DNA from 3 places in the Vreelandella sp. L-25 genome. Region 1 is predicted to be linked to each of the others. Evidence: predicted binding sites of a transcription regulator. Region 1 holds the regulator's gene; each other region holds the start of a gene.
The links. The regulator FliA, encoded in region 1, starts transcription of late flagellar genes. The targets are predictions, from matches to a motif close to CTAAAGTTNNNNNNNNNNCNGCCGATA.
Positions count from the first base shown of each region.

Region 2: the regulator FliA is predicted to act here: its motif matches at 4,416-4,442, upstream of AC13CN_RS00335 (flagellin N-terminal helical domain-containing protein).
Region 3: the regulator FliA is predicted to act here: its motif matches at 2,941-2,967, upstream of AC13CN_RS10440 (flagellin N-terminal helical domain-containing protein).

Region 1 covers NZ_JBSXNH010000058.1:44,657-53,255, forward strand. The annotation lists gene cheZ (protein phosphatase CheZ) at 1-319, shown strand, start outside; gene flhB (flagellar biosynthesis protein FlhB) at 453-1,619, shown strand; gene flhA (flagellar biosynthesis protein FlhA) at 1,616-3,697, shown strand; gene flhF (flagellar biosynthesis GTPase FlhF) at 3,750-5,939, shown strand; gene AC13CN_RS06845 (hypothetical protein) at 5,936-6,535, shown strand; gene AC13CN_RS06850 (flagellar protein FlhE) at 6,575-7,057, shown strand; gene AC13CN_RS06855 (RNA polymerase sigma factor FliA) at 7,084-7,785, shown strand; gene AC13CN_RS06860 (motility protein A) at 7,825-8,599, shown strand, end outside.
Region 2 covers NZ_JBSXNH010000011.1:1,298-8,792, reverse strand. The annotation lists gene AC13CN_RS00355 (UDP-glucose dehydrogenase family protein) at 1-1,063, shown strand, start outside; gene fliD (flagellar filament capping protein FliD) at 1,241-2,590, shown strand; gene AC13CN_RS00345 (flagellar cap protein FliD N-terminal domain-containing protein) at 2,801-3,259, shown strand; gene fliD (flagellar filament capping protein FliD) at 3,228-4,202, shown strand; gene AC13CN_RS00335 (flagellin N-terminal helical domain-containing protein) at 4,517-6,238, shown strand; gene AC13CN_RS00330 (hypothetical protein) at 6,341-6,955, shown strand; gene AC13CN_RS00325 (hypothetical protein) at 6,994-7,167, shown strand; gene AC13CN_RS00320 (HVO_A0114 family putative DNA-binding protein) at 7,244-7,495, opposite strand, start outside.
Region 3 covers NZ_JBSXNH010000066.1:193,074-201,672, forward strand. The annotation lists gene ybiO (mechanosensitive channel protein) at 1-1,401, shown strand, start outside; gene AC13CN_RS10430 (SDR family oxidoreductase) at 1,457-2,215, opposite strand; gene folK (2-amino-4-hydroxy-6-hydroxymethyldihydropteridine diphosphokinase) at 2,447-2,887, shown strand; gene AC13CN_RS10440 (flagellin N-terminal helical domain-containing protein) at 3,015-3,836, shown strand; gene AC13CN_RS10445 (BCCT family transporter) at 3,857-5,410, opposite strand; gene AC13CN_RS10450 (ABC transporter substrate-binding protein) at 5,784-6,836, shown strand; gene AC13CN_RS10455 (ABC transporter ATP-binding protein) at 6,836-7,618, shown strand; gene AC13CN_RS10460 (ABC transporter permease) at 7,658-8,419, shown strand; gene AC13CN_RS10465 (outer membrane protein OmpK) at 8,505-8,599, shown strand, end outside.

The DNA of each region.
Region 1 (8,599 bases):
AATTACCTCAGCGACCAACAAGGAGCTGATGGACATTATGATGGCACAGGATTTCCAGGATCTTACCGGTCAAGTCATCAAGAAAATGATGGATGTGATCCGTGAGATCGAGCATCAGCTGGTACAGGTACTCATCGACAATGTTCCCGGTGTTGAAGCTCGTGAAACGATGCAGCGCAAGGCCGAAGATCAGTGGAAAAATGAGAAAGCTCGCCGCAATGAAGATCTTCTTAATGGGCCGCAGGTGAAAGAGAACGCCCCTGATATCGTTACCGGCCAGGATCAGGTAGACGACTTATTGGACGAATTAGGCTTTTAATGCTGGGTTATTAGCTCATTGTAAGCCGCTGCATCTGGCAAAATAGGTAGACTGTTCAGCCGTCCTTTAGGGCGGCTGAGTTTATGGTATGCCTTATTTTGGTCAACTGGCCACTCGTCAGCCGGATAACAGCATGGCAGATAACGACAGCGATCAGGAAAAAACCGAAGAGGCCACGCCCAGGCGATTAGATAAAGCCCGCGAAGAGGGTCAGGTGCCTCGATCCCGCGAACTAACTACCTTCATGATGCTGCTGGGTGGGGTGATGGGGTTGTGGGGTATGGGGCAAATGCTCTATGACCAGCTTGGGATGGTGATGGAGCAGGCGTTTTTATTTGAGCGCCGCCATGCCATGGAAAGCACGCCTATGTTGGTGAATGCGCTGGATCTTGGCCAGCGAACCCTCATCGCTATGCTTCCCTTATTTTTACTGCTCACGGTGATTGCACTGGTTGCACCGGCACTGCTAGGTGGCTGGTTAATCTCTTCAAAATCGTTGCAGCCTAAATTTTCAAAATTAAACCCAGTGAAAGGGTTAAAAAGGATATTTTCTGTTCAGGCCCTTGCTGAGCTGGCTAAGGCGATTGCTAAGTCCATCTTGGTGGGCGGTGTGGCAGCTGGCTTTTTATATTTTAATATTGGCAAATTTATGGGGCTAATGGACCAGCCCGTGCAGCAGGGACTGGTCAGTGCGCTGAATATGGCAGCGCTGGTGGCGGGCCTCATCGTCCTGTCACTGATCGTGGTTATTCTCATTGATGTCCCATTTCAGCTGTGGAATAACGCCAAACAGCTGCGTATGACCAAAGAAGAGGTGAAGCAAGAGCATAAAGACTCTGAGGGCGACCCCCATGTGAAGGGCCGTATTCGCCAGCAGCAGCAGGCCATGGCCCGCGGGCGCATGATGAGCAAAGTACCTGAAGCTGATGTCATTATTACCAACCCAACCCACTATGCAGTGGCGCTGGTTTACCAGGAGGGGCGTATGGGGGCTCCTCGGTTGGTGGCCAAAGGGGCCGATGCTGTTGCCGCTCGAATCCGTGAGATTGGCGAGGAAGCAGGTGTTCCGCGCTTGGAGGCAGCACCTCTGGCGCGCGCCCTGTATCATCATGTCGACTTAGAAGCTGAAGTGCCCGCCGAACTGTACACTGCCGTGGCCGAAGTGATGGCCTGGGCCTACCGCCTGAAACATGTTGCACAACAAGGAGGCGAGGTGCCCCCCACACCCGATAATTTACCGGTACCCCCGGAAATGGATAGTCCCGGCCGTCGTGCCGATGGCAATGAGGCGCAACCATGAAAGGCTTAAGCCAGTTGATCAATCAGCGTAACTGGATGAACGATGTGAGCATGAAGCTGCTCGCCGGTCCGCTGCTGATTTTAATGATTCTGGGCATGATGATTCTGCCCCTTCCGCCGTTCGCGCTGGATCTGCTGTTCACTTTCAATATTGCGCTATCGATTATGGTGTTGTTGGTCAGCATGTTCGCCGAGAAGCCGCTGGACTTTGCCGCGTTTCCGGCCGTGCTGCTGTTTACCACGTTGCTGCGTCTTTCGCTGAACGTCGCCTCGACCCGTGTGGTATTGATGGAAGGCCACGAAGGCGGCGATGCGGCGGGCAAGGTCATTGAGGCCTTCGGCACCTTCCTGGTAGGCGGTAATTTCGCGGTAGGCTTGGTCGTGTTCCTCATCCTGGTGATTATCAACTTTATGGTAATCACCAAGGGGGCTGGGCGTATTGCCGAGGTAGGGGCCCGCTTCGTGCTTGACGCTATGCCCGGCAAGCAGATGGCGATTGATGCCGACCTGAACGCTGGCCTGATTGGTGAGGACGAAGCGAAAAAGCGCCGTGCCGAGGTTGCCCAGGAAGCGGATTTTTATGGCTCAATGGACGGTGCCAGTAAATTCGTCCGCGGTGATGCCGTGGCAGGCCTGGTTATCATGGTGGTTAATATTATCGGCGGCCTACTGATTGGTATGATGCAACACGACCTGGGGTTTGCCGATGCTGCCCGCACTTATACGCTGCTAACGATTGGTGATGGCTTGGTTGCCCAGATTCCGGCGCTGGTGATCTCTACGGCGGCAGGTGTGACTGTTTCACGCGTCAACACCGAGCAGGATGTTGGTCAGCAGATGATCAGCCAACTGTTTGTGAACCCTCAAGTAATGATCTTGGCGGCCATGGTAATGGGCCTGCTAGGCCTTGTTCCCGGTATGCCCAACCTCGTTTTCCTTATTTTCACGGCGCTGCTGGGCGGCCTAGCCTGGTATCTAATGCGTAGAAAAGAGCAGACGTTGGTTAAGGAAGAGATCTCTGCAGCACCACCGCCCATCCAGGAAACACCTGAAGCCAGTTGGGAAGATGTTCAACTGGTAGACATGCTTGGTTTAGAGGTGGGGCATCGCTTGATCCCCTTGGTGGATTCCCGGCAGAAGGGTGAACTGCTGGACCGTATTAAAAGCGTACGCAAGAAGTTTGCCCAGGAAGTGGGCTTCCTGCCGCCCGTGGTGCACATTCGCGATAACTTAGAACTACCACCCAATACCTATGTGCTCTCCATGAAGGGAGCGGAAATTGGCCGCGCTGAGGCGCAGGCCGGTAAATGGCTAGCCATTGATCCTGGTCAGGTCTCGGGGGAGCTTCAGGGTACACCGACCCAAGACCCTGCCTTTGGCTTGCCAGCAGTATGGATTGACGCTAACCAACGGGAGCATGCTCAGGTATACGGGTACACGGTCGTGGATGCCAGTACGGTCATCGCCACGCACCTTAACCATCTGCTGCACCGTCACTCGCCTGAACTGCTGGGCCGCCAGGAGGTTCAAAAGCTGCTGGACAAGTTGGGCGAAGATCAAAAATCGCTGGTCGAAGAAGTAGTGCCGAAGTCCATCTCCCTCACCGTGCTGCAGCGCATTTTGCAGAACCTACTGGATGAGGATGTCTCGATTCGTGATATGCGTACCGTGCTGGACACCTTGGCAGAGCATGCGGGTCAGCAGAAAGACCCCAACGAGCTAACGGCTCTGGTGCGTATTGCGCTGGGCAGGGCCATTACCCAGCAGTGGTTCGCGGGCCAAGATACGCTGCATGTGATGGGGCTGGATGCGCAGTTAGAGCAAGTCTTGTTGCAAGCAATGAACGGCAATGGTGCGATGGAGCCAGGGCTGGCGGATACCTTGATGAATCAAGCGCAGCAAGCGTTAGAGAAACATGAAGGCAGTGGTGAAGCGCCTGTGCTGGTGGTTCAGCACTCGCTACGGGCCGTGTTGTCGCGCTTCCTGCGCCGCCGCATGCGCCACTTAGTGGTGATGTCTCAAGCGGAAATTCCCGACGACCGCACCCTGCGCGTTACCACGCTGGTGGGTGGTCGCTAATGGCCACACTTCGAGCGGTAATAGCCTTTTACGTTTTGGCAACAGGTGAAACATGAGCGTTAGACGTTTTGTCGGAGCAAATAGCCGCGACGTAATGCGCCAAGTGCGCGAAGTGTTAGGTGATGATGCACTTATTGTCGCCAACCGTCGCACCGAAGGCGGCGTTGAAATTCTCGCCATGGCGGATGACGCCGTTGACCAGTTCGACCCGTCGCCGACGACGCCAGCGGAGGAGCCGAAGGCTAGCCCCGCGCCAGCGCCTGTCTTTTCACTGCCAAAGCAACCAGACCCCCTAGAGGCGATGAGTGAGCGTCTGCTTCGGGAAATGCAAGATATGCGCGAACTACTGGCCCGCCGCCAGCCGTTGCCAACGACTCAAAGCGGTGCAGACACCGCCTACGAGCACCTACGGCAGTTGATGGCCCGGGTTGGCTTCAGTACAGAGCTGAGCGAAGAGGTGCTGGAAGCATTGCCAGATGAGTTGAGCGCGCTCGAGGCTACTAACGACGCGCCGCTTAACTGGCTGCGTGAGCAGTTAATGGCACGGCTTAACGTGCTGCAGCACGAAGAGAGCTTCTTTGATCAAACGGGCATCGTCGCATTGGTTGGCCCCACTGGGGTGGGTAAAACGACCACTACTGCGAAGCTTGCGGCACGCTTTGTGATGCGCCACGGCACTCGCCCAGTGGCGCTAGTGACCACCGATAGCTTCCGTATCGGCGCTCATGAGCAGCTGCGCATTTATGCACGGCTCTTGGATACGCCCATGTATGCCCTAGACGCTGAACAGCCGATTGATGAATTGGTTGGTCGGCTACAAGGTAAGCAGTGGGTGATTATTGATACCGTGGGGATGAGCCAGCGGGATCAGCGGGTGATTGAACAGATCGCCCATTTACAGGGTGGGAAGTCCACCGTGCGTCTGGTGCTGTTGCTCAACGCCGCCAGTCAGCCGGAAACGCTAGAAGAAGTCGTATTGCGCTACCGCCAAGCGGCGAGAGCTGCAGGTGCCGAGTTAGACGACTGTATCATCACGAAGCAAGACGAAGCTGGGCGGCTTGCGCCGGTATTAGACATCGTCATGCGCCACGGTATGAGGGTGCTGTTTGGCTCCTATGGCCAGCAGGTGCCAGAAGATATGGTGGTCGCGACACCACCCGCACTGATTGATCAAGCACTGTCGGCCAACGTTTCGAGTAGCGCGCGTGCTGAAACAGCCCCACTCAGCTTGCCACGCTGGTCGCGGGATGTGTTAGGGCAGGGGCGCAGGCTCTCCTCGGTGTTAACCCGCTTGCGTCAGCGTGTCGTCGATTTTCACCGCTTGGAAGCCGCCTGGGACATCGCAGCGTTGCCGGGGGTGATACAAGACCAGCGCCTAGATGAGCTGTTAGCCGGAGCCTCCACCACTCGTGACGCGTTAGGGGTGGTTTGGTCGCCCCGCCGCAACGAGCGAGGTTGTGACTGGTCGATGCCAGATGTTGCCTTGAATGAGCAAGGTGCTTGGCTGGCACTGACTCGCCTTCAGCACCGTCAGCTAGCGGGCTGGCAGCCACGTTTGGTGCGTTGTGCAGGAGATGTTGCGGTTCATCTGCTGCCTACCCTGCCAGACGCTGAGGCGCTGGCTTGGCTAAACGCTCAGCATCTGACGTGGGTCAGCATGGTGCCCGCGAGCCAGCGGGTATACTGCCAGGGCGAGCGCTATACCCTGCGTTCCCTGTTCCAAGAAAGCACCTTAACCCATAGCGTGGGCATCCGTTTCCGCGGGCAAAGCATGCAGCTTTCCAGCGCCTATGTTGAAGCGCAGGACGTATCAGGTAACCCCGTATTGGCGTGGGTCGGTGAGGTAAGCGACCCTGAAAGCACTAAGCGAATCGTGCGCCGCTACTGGCTAACGCCTGCACGTTTGGGCAGCGATGTGTTAACGCTTTTAATCACTCAACTGCAGAGTGACGGACTGGCATCGCTCACCAAGCGTGCTTGGCAGCAGCTTAAAGAGGCCGATGGGGGTGATGTCAGCAGCGAGCTGCGCCTGCTGATGGCCAGCGGCGCGGCTGCAGTAGCTGGCCATCTAGATATCGTTGACGATGAGGACGCTCAGGCCCTGCGAGCCGATTTGCTGCGCTTGTTAGGAACCCAGCGCAAGCGGCGTGATACGGCACTGCTTGATGCATTAGTACACGTTCTGATGGCGCGCGATGCCATTCGTCAGCTAGGTAGCGTCAGTCGTGAGGGCGTGGTATGAGTGGCCAGGATCAGGCGGCTGGCCTGCGCAAATGGGCCGATTTACAGCGCCAGCAGCGCGGTGCTGATGAAGTCGGCCATAACGTGGAAAGTGACGAGACAGTGCCTGCCGCACCCGTTAACGAAGAGGAAGCCGCCGCGTATACCCAGGAGGCCATGGCACCGACGGTAGCTGCTGCTGCCGAGCCTGCCACCGTGGCGCCTCCAAGACCGAAAAAAACGTTAGTGGTAGTAGGCTTACCTCATGCTGGCGCAGCGCAGGTGGACAAAGTGCGAGGTCGGCTGGGGCAATGGTCGGCCCTTGGGAGGCAATGGGCAGGTGACCCACAGGATTGGGATGTTCATATTGTCATGCCTGACAGCGCCTCGCTGACTGACTTAGCCGAGCGTTACTCACGCTGGGCGTTGTGGATCAACAGTGATGCTGACGCCTTTGCCACCATGTACCGAGTGTTGCGCCAATTACGCGAGCATGGTGGTCCGCGGCGTCTTCTAGCCCTTCATGAACCCCACCTGCCGCGCCGGGGGTTGCTGGATAATTTGGGCAATGCTTCCGCTCGTTATTTAGATATTGAGCTTCTGCTGCTGGCGCGCTAGCGGCGGGCCAGGGTGCATGTGTCGCTCAAGGGGAGAGTTATGCAGAGTTTGGCGAGTTGGGTAAGTAACGCTAAGCAGATGGCTATTGAGGCGTTGATAAAACCTGCAAAGTTGTTAACAGTAAGAAAAATGGGCTGTTTAGGGCTAGTAGCAGGGTTATGGCTTTTCGCGTTGAATACGCAGGCCGCAACCGGCAGTTGGAGCAGCCAAGTGCCTAGTGTGATGGTAGCAATGAGCGACCGTACCAGCAGCAGCCAGGCGATAACCCCGCCAGCGGGCGTCCCACTGCGTAATGCTGTGCTGTCGCGAATTCAATGGCGCTTTGAATCACCGCCGGGAACGCCTGTGAACGCTTGGCTATGTCATCCTGAACGCTGTGTTGCACTATCAGGCATGCGCGGTAGCACGACCGCTCTATCGGGAATGTTGGCGAGCGCACCGCTGTACTTTCGGTTTACGCTGCAGCCAGGGCAACGCCCTGTGCGAGTACAGGGGTTACAAGTGATCGTGAACTATCAGTAAAGGTTGTTAAGCCGCGAGGCACGAGGATGTATACAGCACAAGGCAGGATCAAACAGAGTGAGCTGTTAACTCAATACATGCCACTGGTGAGACGTCAGGCCTTAACGCTGCAGGTAAGGTTGCCCGCGAGTATTGAGCTGGATGATCTGATCCAGGCGGGTATGGTGGGCTTGTTAGAGGCATTAGGGCGCTTTGATGCTGCCCAAGGAGCAACATTTGCTACCTTTGCAAGCCAGCGCATCCGTGGCGCGATGATGGACGAGCTGCGCACTCGTGACTGGCTGCCCCGCAGCGTACGCCGCTCGGCACGGGCGGTAGATGATGCTGTGCGTCGTTTAGAGCAGCAGCTGGGGCGCCCCCCGGAAGAGGGGGAGATTGCCCGTGAACTGGAGATGCCGCTAAGTGATTACCAGCAACTGCTCAACGATACCAATAGCGGGAAATTATTGCCGTTCGAAGAGCTCATTGCGGATGGCGGCGAGCCTGCGGGGGACGACACTCACCGACAGCCGTTTGAACAATTATTGGATGAACAGCAGCGGCAAACGCTGATCGACGCCATTGAAGCACTGCCCGAGCGCGAGAAGCTGCTAATGGCGCTGTATTACCAAGAAGAGATGAATCTAAAAGAAGTGGGCGCTGTGCTCGGTGTCACCGAATCACGGGTTTCACAGCTTCACAGCCAGGCGGTGAGTCGGCTGCGTGCTCGCCTACATGAGACTAATTAATCCTCTCACTCACTAACCATAACCGGCGAGGAGCCGTTGATGAATCCATCTACGCTGATCGGTATATTTGCCAGCATGCTGTTGTTGGTAAGCGTTTTATTTTTTACCGCAGAGTCTCCCGAGAGCTTTATTAACTTACCGGGGCTTGCCATTGTGGTCACTGGCACGCTGGCGGCCACGTTTATCAGCTATCCGCTGAAAGAAGTGCTGCGTGTGGTGCGTCTGGTTGGTTTAGTTTTCCGCCGTGAAAACACCTATGTGCGAGATGACATCAATGAGTTGGTTTCCATGTCGCGCCTTTGGTTTAAGGGGGATGTTAGAGCGGTTGAGAAAGAACTGGAACATACCCGTAATCCGTTTTTGCGCACCGGTATTCAACTGGTCATTGCGAATACAAAAGAGGATGAAATCTTCGACATGCTGCGCTGGCGTATTGCGCGGCTGAAAGCCCGCGAGCATGCTGAAGCCCAAATTTTCCGCACCATGGCCACCTATGCACCGGCCTTTGGCATGATTGGTACTTTGGTAGGCTTGGTCAACATGCTCGAAGTGATGGATGCGGGTGACCTGGAAGTAATTGGGCCCCGGATGGCAGTGGCGCTGTTGACTACTTTCTATGGCATCCTGTTGGCCAATTTGGTGTTTAAACCGATTGCCGTGAAGCTAGAGCGGCGTACGGAAGAGCGCCTTATCACTATGAACATGGTGCTGGAAGGCATTTCGCTAATTACCAAGCGCCGTCTGCCATCGTTTATTGAAGAGACGCTTAACTCCTTCGTAGCGAATTACCACGACGAAATTCGTGACTCGAACG
Region 2 (7,495 bases), on a different contig from region 1:
GCCAGACGAAGATGGCAGCGCTGATCTGCAGTACGTATTAAGCGTCGCGGAAAGTATCGGCCAGCACATGCAGGGCTATAAGCTGGTGGTTGATAAATCGACGGTACCGGTAGGCACGGCCGAGCGTGTCAGCGACACCATCAGCCGCGTGCTACAGCAGCGTAAGGTTGAACACCCTTTTGATGTGTGCTCCAACCCTGAGTTTATGAAAGAAGGCGCTGCCATTGACGACTTCACCCGCGGCGCCCGCATTATCGTAGGCACCGAGAGCGAGCGGGTAAAAGAGCGCATGAAAGCCTGCTACGCTCCCTATAACCGCAACCACGACAAGCTCATGTTTATGAGCGTGCGAGCGGCAGAACTGACGAAATATGCTGCCAACGCCATGCTGGCGACCAAAATCAGCTTTATGAACGAAATGGCGAATTTAGCGGAGCGCTTAGAGGTTGATATTGAAGACGTACGGCGGGGCATAGGGAGCGACCCGCGTATTGGCTATCACTTTATTTACCCTGGTTGTGGTTATGGCGGCTCCTGTTTTCCTAAAGATGTGCACGCCCTTGAGCAAGCTGCTTTGCAATTAGGTTACACGCCGGAATTATTAAAAGCCGTAGAAGCCGTTAATCAGCGCCAAAAACAAACGCTTTACATAAAACTGCAAGAGAGCCTCGGTAACTTAGAGGGAAAAGTGATTGCTATTTGGGGGCTAGCATTTAAGCCCGGCACCGATGATATGCGCGAAGCGCCCAGCCGAGCACTGATGGAAGCCCTGTGGGCAGCAGGCGCAAAGGTGCAAGCGTTCGACCCGGAAGCGATGGGTGAGTGCCGAAGGCTGTATGGCGAGCGTGACGACCTGATGCTCGCAGGCGACCGTATACAGGCAGTAAAAGGTGCCGATGCACTGGCCATCTGTACAGAGTGGAAGGAGTTTCGCACCGTTGACTTCACTTGGTTAGCAAGCCAGCTAAATAATAAATTAGTGGTAGATGGGCGTAATTTATACGCACCCAGCGCGTTGAGTGAGGCGGGTGTTTGCTATGTGGGTGTCGGTAGAAAGTCTTAATAAACAGAAGTTTATAGCTTTGGTTTGCTGTTTCTGGTAAATGGGTAAGCCCAGAGCTAATAAATTTGTTAAAGTTAATAGGCTCAATGCCGAATAAATAACTAATTAGCTAACTTGAATAATGGCTGCCGCAAAATCGGTAAGACGGCCGCACAACGCGAAAAAGGGACGGTACGCATGGCTTCCATTTCATCACTTGGTATTGGTTCAGGGCTGGACCTCAACGGCTTGCTAGACCAACTGCAAGAAGCCGAACGCGGCAAGCTGGAACCCATCGAGCGACAACTGGAAACTCAGCAAACCAAAATTTCCGCCTACGGCCAGCTACAAACGGCCCTGTCAGCGTTTCAGGACGCAGCGGATGCTCTCAACGACAGCACACTGTATGAGAGTCTCTCGACCAACGTTAGCGGTGAAGCATTCACTGCCACGGCCAATGGCGAAGCGCAGCCCGGTAGCTATAACGTATCCGTCACTCAGTTAGCCACATCGGGCACCCTGGCAACCGCAGGCGTGCCGGATTCAACTACCGCCCTGACCACAGAAGCGACCACGCTGACACTCAATTTTGCAGGCGCTGATCAAGCTGACGTTGTGGTGGACATTGCTGCCAACAGCTCGCTTGAAGAAGTGCGTGATGCCATTAATGCGAAAGAAGATAGTGGTGTCTCTGCCTCTATCATTTTCGACGGTGACAATTACCGGCTAGCACTCAACTCTACGCAAACCGGTGAAGACGCGTCTATCTCAGGCATAACGCTAGGGGCGGCATTTGGCGGGCAGTTGGAATCAGAGTTTACGCAAGCAGGCCAGGATGCGAAATTGAATGTCAACGGTGTGGCCATTACCAGCCCTACTAATCAGGTAGAGGGCGCCATTCAAGGCGTCACGCTGAACCTTCAAGCAGAAGGGGATAGCACGGTGAAAGTCGAGCAAAACACCCTAGCAGTACGCGAAGCGATAACCGGCTTTGTCGATGCCTACAACGACCTAAAAGGCACCATTGGCGAACTCACCAGCTTTAATGCGGAAACCGGCGCTGCTGGGGAGCTGCTGGGCGACAGCGCGGTACGCACGGTGGAGTCGCGTTTACGCAGCGTGTTGGGTGGAGGTATCGAAGGCCAGTTCTCGATGCTAACGGATATCGGTATTTCGCTGCAGCGAGACGGCACGCTGGAAATCGATAGCGGCAAGCTAGACGACGCCATTGCCAATAATCAGGGTGCGCTCTCCGCCTTTTTTGCAGGCGCTGCCGATAACGAAGGTATGGCAGGCCAAGTGAACCAAACCATCGAGCAGTTGCTAGGCACTAATGGTACGGTATCCGGCGCGATTTCTGGTGCTGAAAACCGCGTTGAGTCGCTGGGCGAGCGTTACACGCGCATGGAGCAATCCATCGAGCAGACCATTTCTCGCTACCGCACTCAGTTTGGCCAGTTGGATAGCATGATTGCCCAAATGAACCAAACCAGCAGCTACCTCACCCAGCAGTTTGATGCGTTAGGTGCACAGCTAGGCCGAAAATAATACCAACTTTGTTTAGCTATCTCCAAAGCGCCTGCGATAAGCAGGCGTTTTTATTGGGGTAATGGGGTATTCGGAGTTAGGTGATAAAAAAGACCTAAAGTTAGCCGTTGTTCCGTCGATAAGAATGCTATTAAATCCAGTCGAAACGCCACCGCTGGCGCAATGTATCAATAATTGTGGGTTTAGCCTTTTGCATTGAGGAACATCTGCATGGCGACAATAACCTCTCTAGGCGTCGGCTCTGGCCTGGACCTCACCGGCTTGTTGGATCAGCTTCAAGAAGCGGAGCGGGGCAAGCTCGCGCCTATCACGCTGCAGAAAAAACAGCAGCAGGCGAAAATTTCTGCCTACGGGCAGCTGCAAACATCGCTAAACAGCTTTCAAGATGCTGTAGCGAAACTCAACGACCCGAAGCTCTACCAAAGCCTTTCCGCGAACGTGCGTGGCGATGCCATTAAAGCCACTACCTCCGCCAGTGCCTTGCCCGGTAGCTACCGGGTAGAGGTATCTCAGTTGGCCACCTCTGGCACCCTGGCATCTAACCGCATCACGGGTGAAAAAAACGCCGCGCTAGACCTACAAGGGGCCACGGCCATACGGCTCAATTTTGGCGGCGCGGATTCGGTCGATATTGCCATTGCCCAACAGCAGCCTGGAAGCCATTCGTAACGCCATTAACGCCCACAAGGATGCCGGTGTTAACGCCACCATCATCAACGATGGGGAAGGCTACCGCCTGGCGCTCAGCTCCAAGGCCACGGGAGCAGATGCTTCGATTGAAGGCTTCAGCGTTGTAGATACCAGCCAGGACCCCGCGGTAACGGTAGCAGGGCCGTTTAGCGAAGATGCCGACACCAAGCGTTCTGGCGAAAATGCCGCGCTAACCGTCAATGGCATTGCCATCAGCAGTGCCAAAAACCAGATCGAAGGGGCCATTCAGGGGGTTACGCTCAACCTGGCCGAGTTGAGTATTGCCGAAGGCGAAACGGCCACCAGTACCATTAGCGTCGAACGAGACACCCTCAAGCAGCGCGAAGCCATCAACGACTTCGTGAAAGCGTTCAACGACCTGAAAGGCACCATTGCCAAACTCACCAGCTTTACCGGCGACAGCGAAACCGCAGGCGAGCTGGTCGGCGACAGCACCGTGCGCACCATTGAAAGCCGCTTACGCAGCGTGTTGACCGGTGGTGTGGAAGGTGGTGAACTGGGCACCCTGAACCAGCTAGGCATTACCCTGCAGCGCGACGGTAAGCTGGCAGTGGATGACGACAAGCTATCCGACCTGGTGGCCAATAACCCCCAGGCGCTGAGCGACTTCTTCGCGGGTGATAAAAAAGAGAACGGCCTGGCTGGCAAGCTGTCCACCACTATCGACCAAATGCTCAGCAACAATGGCGTGGTCAAGCTGGCCATTAGCGGTGCTGAAAACCGGGTGAAAAGCCTAGATGAGCGTTTTGAGCGTATGGAAGTGACCATCGAGCGCACCATGAGCCGCTACCGCTCTCAGTTCGGGCAGTTGGACAGTATGATTGCGCAAATGAACAGCATGAGTAGTTACCTCACCCAACAGTTTGATGCACTAGATGCCCAGCTAGGGCGCAAGAGGTAGCCGCTAAAAATCGCCCGCTAGCCCCCATTTCAAGGGGGCTTTTTCACTTCTGAGCCAGGGTGAAGGTGGAAAGAGCCATGGTAAAAGCAGCCACGGTAGGTGGTGAAGTTGGTGACTGCTGTGGGAGGCAGCTTTAGCTCGCGACCGATGTCAGCTAGTTGCCAAAAGTCATCACTAAGTTACCAAACATTACATAATTTTTTACTACTCACCCTAAAGGTTCTTCCCATCAGGCCGTTAATTAATACAACGGCGCTTCATGTCGCCGAAAAGCGGGCCTTCAAGGCCAGTGTTAACGCAAGGAGAATCACACCATGTCAGTGATCAATACCAACATCACATCGATGATCGGTCAGCAGAACCTAAACAAGAGCCAGAACGCATTACAAACGAGCATGGAAAGGCTCTCCTCCGGCCTGCGTATCAACAGCGCCAAGGATGATGCGGCGGGTCAGGCCATTGCGAACCGCATGACGGCTCAAATCACCGGTCTGGCACAGGCGCAGCGTAATGCCAATGACGGTATCTCCGTTGCCCAGACTGCCGAAGGCGCCCTGAATCAGGTCAACGATAACCTGCAGCGTATTCGTGAGCTGAGCGTGCAGGCACAAAATGCCACTAACTCCACCGAAGACCTTGAGTCCATCCAAGCAGAAATCGGCCAGCGCTTGAACGAAATCGACCGTATTTCTGAAGAAACCGACTTTAATGGCACCAAAGTGCTGGCAAGCGACCAAGAATTCAAGATTCAAGTGGGCGCCAACGACGGTGAAGCCATCACAGTTAATCTGAAGCAAATCACCCGTGAAACCCTCGGTCTGCAAGGTTTTAACGTCGATGGTGCTGCTTCTGAAAACGCGAAAGCAAAAGAGTCTGATCTTCAGGCTCAGGCTGGCGGTCGTATCGCAACTGGTGGTGTTAACAATGCTGACTACACGCTGACTACCGATAACACGGCGCTGACAGGTTCTCAGGTGCTTGGTGAGTTGGCAGCAACAAACACTATCACGTTTGCCGGTGAGACGCCTTTTGGCGTTGCAGCAACAGGCAGTACATTTACTGCCGATGGTGAGGGTAACTTCACCTATGGTGCAACCATTGCCAATGGCAGTTCTGCAGATATTGGCGCTGCGATTATTCCAGCTTCAGGCTCCATCAGCGCAACTTATGAGCTGAATACTGGTAACACCGTTGAAGTTAATATTGACAGTTCGGGTACCATTACCCGCGCGGGCGATGGAGCGGCTCTGTTTGTCACAGGTACGGGCGAGCTATCTGAAAATAGTGGTAATGGTGCTGTTGCCGCTACAGTAGATAGCCTTATGGCTAAGCTGGACACAGATGCAACAAATAACTTGTCAAATGCTAGTCTAACGCTTGAAGACGGTACTACTTTTACAGGTACTGATGCTGCTGCGGGCGTGGCAATTACTAATGCTAAAATTAGCGCAGAAGACCTGATTGCCGCTGCAAACTCAGATGCCGGTAATGACATTACTGTAGCTAACGCTCAGTCTGGCTTCGGTGCTGATCTTGTTATTGCTGGTGAGAATACTGTTACCGCTGGTGGCGCTCAAGCATACCAAGATGGAAGTGCTGCTGCGGGTACCTTTGCCGTCACTACTGATGCCAGCTTTGAAACAGAGCTTTATGTGGGCGAAGACGGCACAGTAACCGATAGTGAGACGGGGAATGGCGCAACACTGTACATTACCAGCAGTGGCGAACTGACGTTCGCTGAAATCAACGAAGATGGAAAGACACTGAATCCGCTGAAAGCACTTGATGATGCCCTGAGCGACGTCGATACCCTGCGCTCCGACCTCGGTGCCATCCAGAACCGCTTCGAGTCTGCCATCACCAACCTGCAGACCAACGAAACCAACCTGTCTGCCGCCCGCTCGCGCATCGAAGATGCCGACTACGCGGTGGAAGTAGCCAACATGACCCGCGCGCAGATCCTGCAGCAGGCCGGCACTTCCGTACTGGCCCAGGCCAACCAGATCCCGCAGAACGTTCTTTCTCTGCTGGGTTAAGGTCAGGCTTGGCCGTAAGGCTAAAGTGGTAAGTAACGACGGGGGCCTAAGAGTCCCCGTTTTTTAGTTAGTGAGATAATAATTTAAGGTGCCAGTGTTTTCATGTTTGAATGTGAGCATCAAGGTAAAAGCTGCTTAGAAAACGATTATTACAAATTTGACGATGTTGCTAAACATGAGTTGGCTGATGCTCCAACAGTCGAGGAGATTGTTAATCGTAGTGAGTTCTGTACATGTCTGACATTGCCATTTATTGAAGGTGAAGAGCGTGATGGTCTTCTTAAGCTGACAGACTACCTTGAAAAAATCCGCAATAAGGTTGGCGTTTATCATTTGTGGATAGATGTTGGTTATTGTCAGGACCATGACGCTCATTCGCTTTTGTGCGTTTATGTTGGCAAAGGTAATGCTGTGAATCGTCTGGTCAGTCACGCAAGAGAGAAATGGCCGCAAAATCAGCCTTTATATATATCTTTTTATGAGTGTGAAAATAGACTTGCGAAATACATTGAGCAGCTTTTTTTAGATGCATACGAATTTTATCTTAATGTTAGCGAGAACAATGGTTCTGGCTATTTGTATGCGCGGTGGGATAAAGAGAGGTTTGAAATGCAGCATGAAATCGAGGAGCATGCTGATATATTAGATCGCAAATACGGGAGTGAGTTGGAAGATATTGTTAATAGCTGGGGAGATGAGAATGAGAGTGAGAAATAAAAAGCCCCATGCAATGGCCGTTGATTAAATGAGGGGTTGTGGGTAACTATGAGCTACAGCATGTGACTAATGCGATTCAAGTGCTCATCGACGACATCCAGGCCACCGACATGGATGAGCAGATGCCTGAAGACTATGGCTGGCTGCTTGAGTTTCTGGACGATGCCGTGAAGCAGCAGCGTGAGCATGTAATGGTGATGCTGCTGGTATGAAATTGCTTCTGGCACAAGATGGTTTCGTCGTTGCACTCCTCGCAACGGTATATGCAAGCTGCCGTGCAGGCATATCTTAAATTAGCGTGACCTCAAACCTGTCAGCTGTCACAACAGGCGTTTTAGCATGCCGAGGACCTTCTTTGATTTCTACCAAGCCATAATCACTCATCTTTTTAATGGTGCGGCTCAGGCTTTCTTTACGACGCCCTGTGATTTCAGCAAGCTCTCCCAAGGATTGTGGCTTGCATTGGCGAATCGTTTTAAGTAGCTCAAGGTTTTTTGTATTCAACAGACGAGACATGGACTCGACGCTATCGAACCATAT
Region 3 (8,599 bases), on a different contig from region 1:
GTGCTCAAAAACCGCGTGCGGCTGCGCGATAATCTAAATCAAATGAGCGCGCGCTCGACGCTGACGGCGAGCCGTGTATCGCTGCAGCTGTTTGCCCGCACGTGGCACCTGTTCGCGCTGATCTATTTCTTAATGGTGTTTGTACTGACGCTTACCCGTCCGGGTGATGCGCTGCCCTTTGTCCTCTTTGCGACGTTGAAGACGCTCGGCGCCGTGGTCGTGGGCCTGCTGCTGTCTGCGTTCCTGACACAGACCATTGGTCGTCGTATTCAACTCTCCGATGACCTGCGCCGTAAGCTGCCGCTGCTGGAAGTCCGGTTGAACAGCTACGTACCCAACGCGCTGCGCGTGCTGCGCACGGTGATCGTCGTTGCGGTGATCATGGTGGTGCTGGATGCTTGGGGCGCCTTTGACCTGGCCGGCTGGTACGCCTCCGAGCGCGGTGCCAATCTGGTGGGTAACCTGATCAGCGTAGCAGTGATCCTGATTGTGTCGCTGGGCATATGGCTGGGCTTGGCAAGCCTGATCGAGCACAAGCTCAATCCGGAAACCGGTCACGGCGAACCCTCTGCCCGTGCCAAAACGCTGCTGAGTCTGTTCCGTAATGCGCTGGCCATTGCCATGGTGACCATCACCGGCATGATCGTGCTCTCGGAAATCGGCATCAATATTGGGCCGCTAATTGCTGGTGCCGGTGTGCTGGGTCTGGCGATTGGTTTTGGTGCCCAGAAGCTGGTGCAGGATGTGATCACCGGGGTGTTCATTCAGGTAGAGAACGCCATGAACACCGGCGACGTGGTGACCGTGGGCGGCGTGACCGGCACGGCCGAGCGTTTGAGTATCCGCTCGGTGGGCATTCGTGACCTGTCCGGTACCTACCATATCGTGCCGTTCTCCAGTGTGGATACCGTCTCCAACTACATGCGTGAGTACGGCAACCATGTGGGCGAGTACGGTATTGGTTACAACGAAAGTATCGACGAGGCGATCGAGCAGCTACAGCTGGCCTTCGAAGATCTTAAAGCCAGCGAAGAGCATGGTCATAAACTATTGGCAGATATGACCGTGGCGGGTGTCACCGCGCTGGCCGACAGCTCGGTTAATATCCGTGTCGTGATCAAGACCACGCCAGGCGATCAGTGGGCTGTAGGCCGTGCCTACAACCGCCTAGTGAAACTGCGCTTTGATGCGGCGGGTATCGAGATTCCGTTCCCGCATACCACGCTCTACTTTGGCGAAACCAAAGGCGGCAAGACTCCGCCCGCCAACGTGCGCATTCTGGATGCGAAAGCGGAAAGAAAGCGCACCGAGACGGCACCGCTTGCAGAGCGTAGCGAAGCCTCGCTTGAGCATGAACCGGATCACCATAAGCCGGACCATGATGATGTGGATGAAACCTAAGCGTACGCTTAGGTAAGCCAATGAGGCCGCCTTCGGGCGGCCTCATTGCGTTGGGTCAGTCGCGCCGCTCGCCAGGGTAGTTTTCGGAGTGGCGACCCTCTAGGTTGATCGATTCGCCGCCGTCTACAAATAGCACTTGCCCGGCCACAAAGGCATTATCCAGCAAATAGTGCAAGGCTTGTACAAGGTGTGCTGGGTTGCCTTGGTGATTGACCGGAATGCCTTCGATGCGCCATTGGATATAGTCGCTGGTACGCTGGGAGGCAGGCAGCACTACCCCGGGGGCGATACCGTTAATCCGTAGGCGCGGAGCAAACTCCAGCGCTGCCATACGGGTCATCTCAGCTAGGCTTTTCTTGGAGAGCAGGTACGCCGCATACGGATATTGGTGATAGGCCACTTTGTTGTCGATGATGTTGATCACCTGACCGTGCTCTACCGCCTCGGCAAAATGGCGTGTGAGTAGCAGCGGGGTAAACATATTGACCCGAAACTGGGTCTCCAGCATGGCCATATCGGTACGGGCAATCGGCGCTGGTTCATAAGCTGAGGCGCTATTGAGCAGCACGTTCAACCCAGGAAAACGCGTTTTAGCTTGGGTGATTAATCCTTCTAGCGAATCCTCTAAAAAGTTGCAGGGCAGAATCTCGCACTCACGACCCTTGCCGCGAATTGCGTCTGCCACTTCCTCTGCTTCCCCCCGGGAGCTATTCACGTGTAACGCGATATCAAAGCCCTTATCGGCTAGCGCTTCAGCAAAATAGCGGCCCAGGCGCGTGGCGCCGCCGGTTACAAGTGCAGCAGGTGTCTCCATTGCTTTATCCCTCGCAGCAGGTAGTGTTTGTTAACTAACGTTGTCATGGTAATCAAAAAGACTCTCTGCGTGAGCGTAGCGTTTGTCAATAACTTGTACAGAGATTGAACGGGATGATTAACCGTCTACTCTGTTGGGGCGCCGATTGATGCCTATACGCTAAAACGGTGTGGGCTAGGTCATAGGCTCACCAGCCGTTAGTCATCCAGCCTCTTATATTGGGATATAGTTATGTCATTAAGGTCGTCACCCGTAACGTCAACCCCCCCGCCCGCGTCGGCTCAACACGAGTGCGTTATCTCGCTAGGAACCAATATTGAGCCAGAGCACCACTTTGCCCAAGCCCTTGAGATTTTGAGCAGTGAGTGCGAACTGCTGGCCCGCTCCGAAGCGGTGCGCACTGCCCCGGTAGGCTTTCAGCAGCAGCCAGACTTCTTAAATGCCGCCCTGGTGGTGCGCACTACGCTTGAGCTGGGCGACTTTAAAGCCTACCTAAAAGAGGTTGAGCATCGCTTAGGCCGTGTTCGCGGGCCGATCAAATCTGGCCCCCGGACCATGGACTTAGACATTGTGGTCTGGGATGGCGAAGTGGTCGACGATGGCTACTTTCATCATGACTATGTTCGGGGGCCAGTGGACGAAGTGCTAGCCGTACTGAAGAGACCGAACTGAAAAAACCGAACTGAAAAAAATAGTAGCGACTGGGAAAGTTTTACGGGGCAGGGCTCACGTTTTCTAAAGATAGGCCGATATTCACGCTACCACCGCACTGTTTGCGTTCACTTCCGAGGTCACGCCCGTGATCAGCCTTGCGACTAATATCACGTCGCTACTGGTGATGAATAATCTACGCAGTAGCCAGCAAGCGATGCAGACCTCCATGGAGCGTCTGTCATCTGGGCTGCGTATTAATAGCGCCAAGGATGACCCGGCAGGCCAGGCGATTGCCAATCGCATGGGCGCACAAATTCGCGGTATGAACCAAGCGATCCGTAATACCAACGACGGCATCTCTATGGTGCAAACCGCCGAAGGCTCGTTGGACCTGATCAACGATAGCCTTCAGCGCATCCGCGAACTCAGCGTTCAGGCGCTCAACGGCACCAATTCCTCAGAAGATCGCGCGTCTATTCAGTTAGAGATCGACCAACGGCTGGAAGAGATTGACCGCGTCGCCAAGCAGAGCAACTTTAACGGCATTAAGCTGATCGAGCGCGATAAAACGCTCAATATTCAGGTAGGGGCCAACGCTGGGGATGTGATTGGCGTGAGCTTTTCGGCGATGGGGCATCAGGCGCTGGGGTTGGATAACTTCAGCGTATTAGATGATGGCTCGGCCACGCCCAAACCAATGGATATCGTCGATGAAGCCATGAAGCAGGTCGACCGCCAGCGCAGCTATTTAGGCGCGGTGCAGAACCGCTTCGAGAGCGTCATTGACGGGCTCAACACCAACATCATTAACACCTCCGCCGCACAGTCGCGTATTCAAGACGCCGACTACGCGCAAGAAATTTCCAACCTTATTCGCGCCCAACTGCTTCAGCAGGTGGGTATCGCGATGCTGACCCGGGTGAACCAACAGCCGCAGATGATTCTGCGGCTGTTGGAAGGGCTGTAGTTAGAGCTAGCTGATCACCGTTAGTCGATGATGCCCTGTTCCCGCGCCATGGCGTAAGCCGCTTGCGGGCCGTTCCATAGCGAGGGCAGCAGAATCAGCGACACCGGGATCGCGGTGATCACGATAAACTGCTGCAGCGCGCCAATTTGACCTGCACCCATATACAGCAGCACGGCCGCCATCAGGGCCATCGCAATACCCCAAAAAGCGCGCATGTAAGGGCTAGGGTCATCATGGCCTGCGCCGACGACGGCAATCGCATAGCTCATGGAGTCGCCGGTGGTGGCCACAAAAATCGTGGTCAGTAGTAGAATCGCCAGCGCCATCCAGGTGCCGCCGGGCAGAGCTTGAGCCACCGTGAGAGTCGCCACGTCAAACTGGAAGTTATTGAGCGCTTCGGTCAGGTCAATTACCCCGGTCAACTGATAGTAAATGCCGGAGCCGCCCAGTAGCGTAAACCATACGGTGGTGGCAATCGGGGCGAGTACGGCAACCGCCAGAATCATTTCACGAATACTGCGGCCCCGTGAAATGCGCGCCACGAAAATCGCCATCAGCGGTGCATAGCCGATAAACCAAGCAAAGAAGAACACTGTCCACCACTGCATCCACCACGCTGGGGCGGTTTCAGAGGTCATCGTGGCCATGGTGAAAAACTCGCTGACATACGCGCCCATGCTGGAAACGTAGGTGTTCACCAAAAACAGCGTGGGGCCGAACATGATAATCACGGCGCCGATTGCCAACGCCAGCAGTACGTTGAAGCGGCTCAGCAGTTGGATGCCTTTATGCACCCCGCTCATGGAGGAGAGCACATAAATAGTGCCCAGTACGGCCAGAATCATCAGTTGCCCGGTGTAGCCTTCCGGCAGGCCAAACAGCTCATGCAGGCCAAAGCTCACCTGAGTTGCCAAAAAGCCGATGGGGCCTACCGTGCCTGCCACTAAGGCAATCACGCAGCAGGCATCCACTAAGCCGCCCAGCGGGCCACGCATCAAGCGTTCACCAAAAATCGGGTAGAGCAATGTGCGCGGCTGCAGCGGTTGGCCTTTCACGTAGTGCGCATGGGCCAGCACCACGGCGGTGAGCGAGCCCAGCACCGCCCAGGCCATAAAGCCCCAGTGCATAAACGACTGCGCCAGCGCGCCGGATACCGCTTCAGCGGTGCCCGCTTCGGTATCAAAGGCGGGTGGGGTGACCACAAAGTGGTACACCGGCTCGCCCGCGGCAAAAAACACCCCACCACCGGCTAACAGCGTACATAGAATGATGGAGAGCCACTTAAAGGTGCTTATTTCTGGTGCATCGAGATTGCCGATCTTAGCTTTTGCCGCAGGCGTTAAAGCAACGCCGATGGCGATAAAAAACGTCAGCAGAAGCAGCAGCTGGAAATAGCTGCCCAGCACCAGCGCGGTCCAGGCAAAGCCTGCGCTGATAGAGTTGGCGACCCGATCAATGTCGTAAAACGAAAGCGCCAGAAACGCCACGATGAAGCCGATGCTAAGCACCAGCACGATAGGATCGCCGAGGGAAAACCGCGAGGGCCCCTCGGCGCGTTGGGCAGGTTGGTTCATGAAGAGTACCTATTTGGAATGGGAGGTTGCAGGAAAGAGCGGGAGCAGAACCTTTAGCTTAATAAACCCAAGAGGGAGCCGACTTAACGCCGCTGGCCCCAGGTTTTCAAAGCAAAAAAAAGCGCCATTCAATGAATGGCGCGAGGACAGGAAACTGAGCACAGTATACCGATGACCTAGACCAAAGTCTAACGGCTTGGTCAAAAATGTTTTCTAATGGTGCGCGGCCAATGCGTGGCGCACCATTTTGGCGCTTTCGAGGGCGCTGGCTGATCCATTTGCAGGCCTAAGCTCATGAATGAAAAGTAAAAAGAAAAAGATGGCAGTGTTGCTGCAAAGCCTCTTCAATTTTGTATACAAGGTGCTCACTGCCATGCCGATTCGTTTCCGTACTGCCCGCTCCCCTCTGTTTCCGCTAGCGCTATTTGGCGCGGTGCTGATGATGCCGCTCGGCGCTGCTGCCGAGACGACCTCGATTCGCTTCCAGCTGGACTGGCGCTTCGAAGGCCCGGCAGCGCCGTTTCTGATGGCAGCCGAAAAAGGCTACTTCGCCGAAGAAGGTCTGCAGGTTCAGATCGATTCGGGAAGCGGCTCTGCAGGGGCGGTGAACCGGGTGGCCTCGGGCGCCTATGAGATGGGCTTTGGCGATCTCAACGCGCTGGTCGAATTCCTTGCGGAAAACCCGGAAGGCCCCGGCATCAAGGGCGTCTATATCGTTTATGACGGCACGCCCGCGGCGGTGTTTGCGCGCAAGGAGAGCGGCATCGAGAGCCCCGCTGACCTGGCAGGCAAGACCATCGCCGCCCCGGCCTTCGACACCGGCTATCGCGCCTGGGGCATCTTTGCCGCTGCCAATGGGCTGGAGGCCGACGCGGTGGCATGGCAAAACGTCGACCCTGCGCTACGCGAAACCCTGCTGACCCGGGGCGATGTCGATGCCATTACCGGCTTCTACTTCACCAGCCTGCTGAACCTGGAAGAGCGGGGAATGAGCGAAGAGGAGCTCACCATCATGCCGTTCCCCGAGTATGGGGTCCCGCTTTACGGCAATGCCATCATTGTTAGCGAGTCCTTCGCCAACGAGAACCCTGAGGCTGTGCAAGGCTTTTTGCGGGCGTTTAACCGCGCCCTGGGCGACACCCTGGATGATCCCGAAGCGGCGATTGAGTACGTGCGCGAGCGCGATAGCTTGATTGACGTTGAAATGGAAACCCGCCGTCTGAAGCTGGCCCTGGAAAGCGTGGTAGACACCCCAGATGCCCGCGAGTATGGCGTGGGGGGAGTGGACGATGAGCGCCTACGGGATGCTGTTGCGCTAGTGGCTAAGGCCTACGACCTACCCACACTGCCATCACCCAGCCAAGTCTTCGACTCCCGTTTCTTACCGCCCGTCGATGAGCGCATGCTGCTGCCGGAGGCTGAGTAATGTCGGCAGCGTTTGTCCGCTTTGATGATGTGAGCCTAGCCTATGACGGCACAGGCAACGCCATTGAGGATATTAATCTCTCCATCCGCGAGGGCGAGTTTGTCGCCTTCGTGGGGCCATCCGGGTGCGGTAAATCCACCTTTATGAAGTTATGCACGGGCCTGCACGCACCTACCCAAGGGAGTGTCAGCGTGGATGGCGTGCCGGTCACCGGACCACTGAAAATCTCCGGTATGGCGTTTCAGAATGCCAACCTGCTGCCCTGGCGTACCACGCTGGATAACGTGCTGCTGCCGCTGGAAATTGTTGAGCCCTACCGTCGGCAGTTTCGTAAGCGCCGCGAGGAGTTTGTGGGCTGGGCGCGCTCACTGCTGAAAACCGTCGGGCTCGCCGAGCATGAGAATAAATACCCTTGGCAGCTATCAGGCGGTATGCAGCAGCGGGCGTCCATTTGCCGGGCGCTGATCCACCAGCCGCGTCTGCTGATGTTGGATGAACCGTTTGGCGCGCTGGATGCGTTTACACGCGAAGAGCTGTGGTGCGTACTGCGGGATTTATGGGAAGCCCAGCGATTTACCGTTGTGCTGGTGACCCATGACCTTCGTGAAGCGGCCTTCTTAGCCGATACGGTGTATGTGATGAGCCGCCGCCCAGGTCGCGTGATTGAGCGTCGCTCCATTGAGCTGCCTCGCCCCCGAGCGTTGGAGACCACCTACGAAAAACCCTTTATTGATCTGGTGCAGGAACTACGCGCCCAGATTGGTGAAGTGCGTAGCACCTGATCGATGACTCTCTGCGTCGGCACCATTAAGGCATTTTTTATGACCGTAAATAGCAAACTGATTGAACGTCTGGCGCCCTGGATCGCGGTGGTGGTGCTGGTGATGATCTGGGAAGTCACGGTGCGGCTATTTAACGTACCGAGCTTTATCTTCCCCGGCGCCTTGGAAACCGCGCAGGCGTTGATTACCTATGCAGGCCCCATTGGTCAGCACTCTTGGCAAACCTTCTGGACCACGCTGATCGGTTTTGGGTTGGGAGTGGCGGTCGGGTTAGTGCTGGGCTTTATCATCGGCTCGTCGCGCTTTTTGTATAACGCCTGCTACCCGCTGCTGGTGGGGTTTAATGCCATTCCTAAAGTGGCCTTTGTGCCAATTCTGGTGGTCTGGTTTGGTATCGGTTCGGTACCTGCGATTCTCACTGCCTTTTTAATCTGCTTTTTTCCCATTGTCGTGAATGTGGCCACAGGGCTGGCAACCCTGGAGCCAGAAATGGAAGACGTGCTGCGAGTACTGGGTGCGCGGCGCATGGATGTGCTTTTGAAAGTAGGGCTGCCGCGTTCGCTGCCGTACTTTTTTGCCTCGTTGAAAATCGCCATCACCCTAGCGTTTGTGGGCACCGTCGTATCGGAAACCGTCGCCTCTAACCAGGGCATCGGCTACCTGATGATGAGCGCTGGTTCGCAAATGCGTATGGGGCTGGTATTCGCCGGGCTGCTGGTGATCAGCGCGATGGCCATGGTGATGTACGAACTGTTTGCCCAATTAGAAAAGCGTATGACTGCCTGGGCACACCGTAGTTGAGAAAAGAAACGCCGTAGCGGCGAAGTACCGCTGCGGTTTAACTGAATTTGCTGGCATAGCCAGTGTTGAACAATAAGGGGACCCAATGAAATATTTACCCATCGCTAGTTTAGCCGCTGCCATGTTGATATCACCGCTTGCCTCGGCTGAAAAACTATTTTCAGACTCAAGTATCTCGCT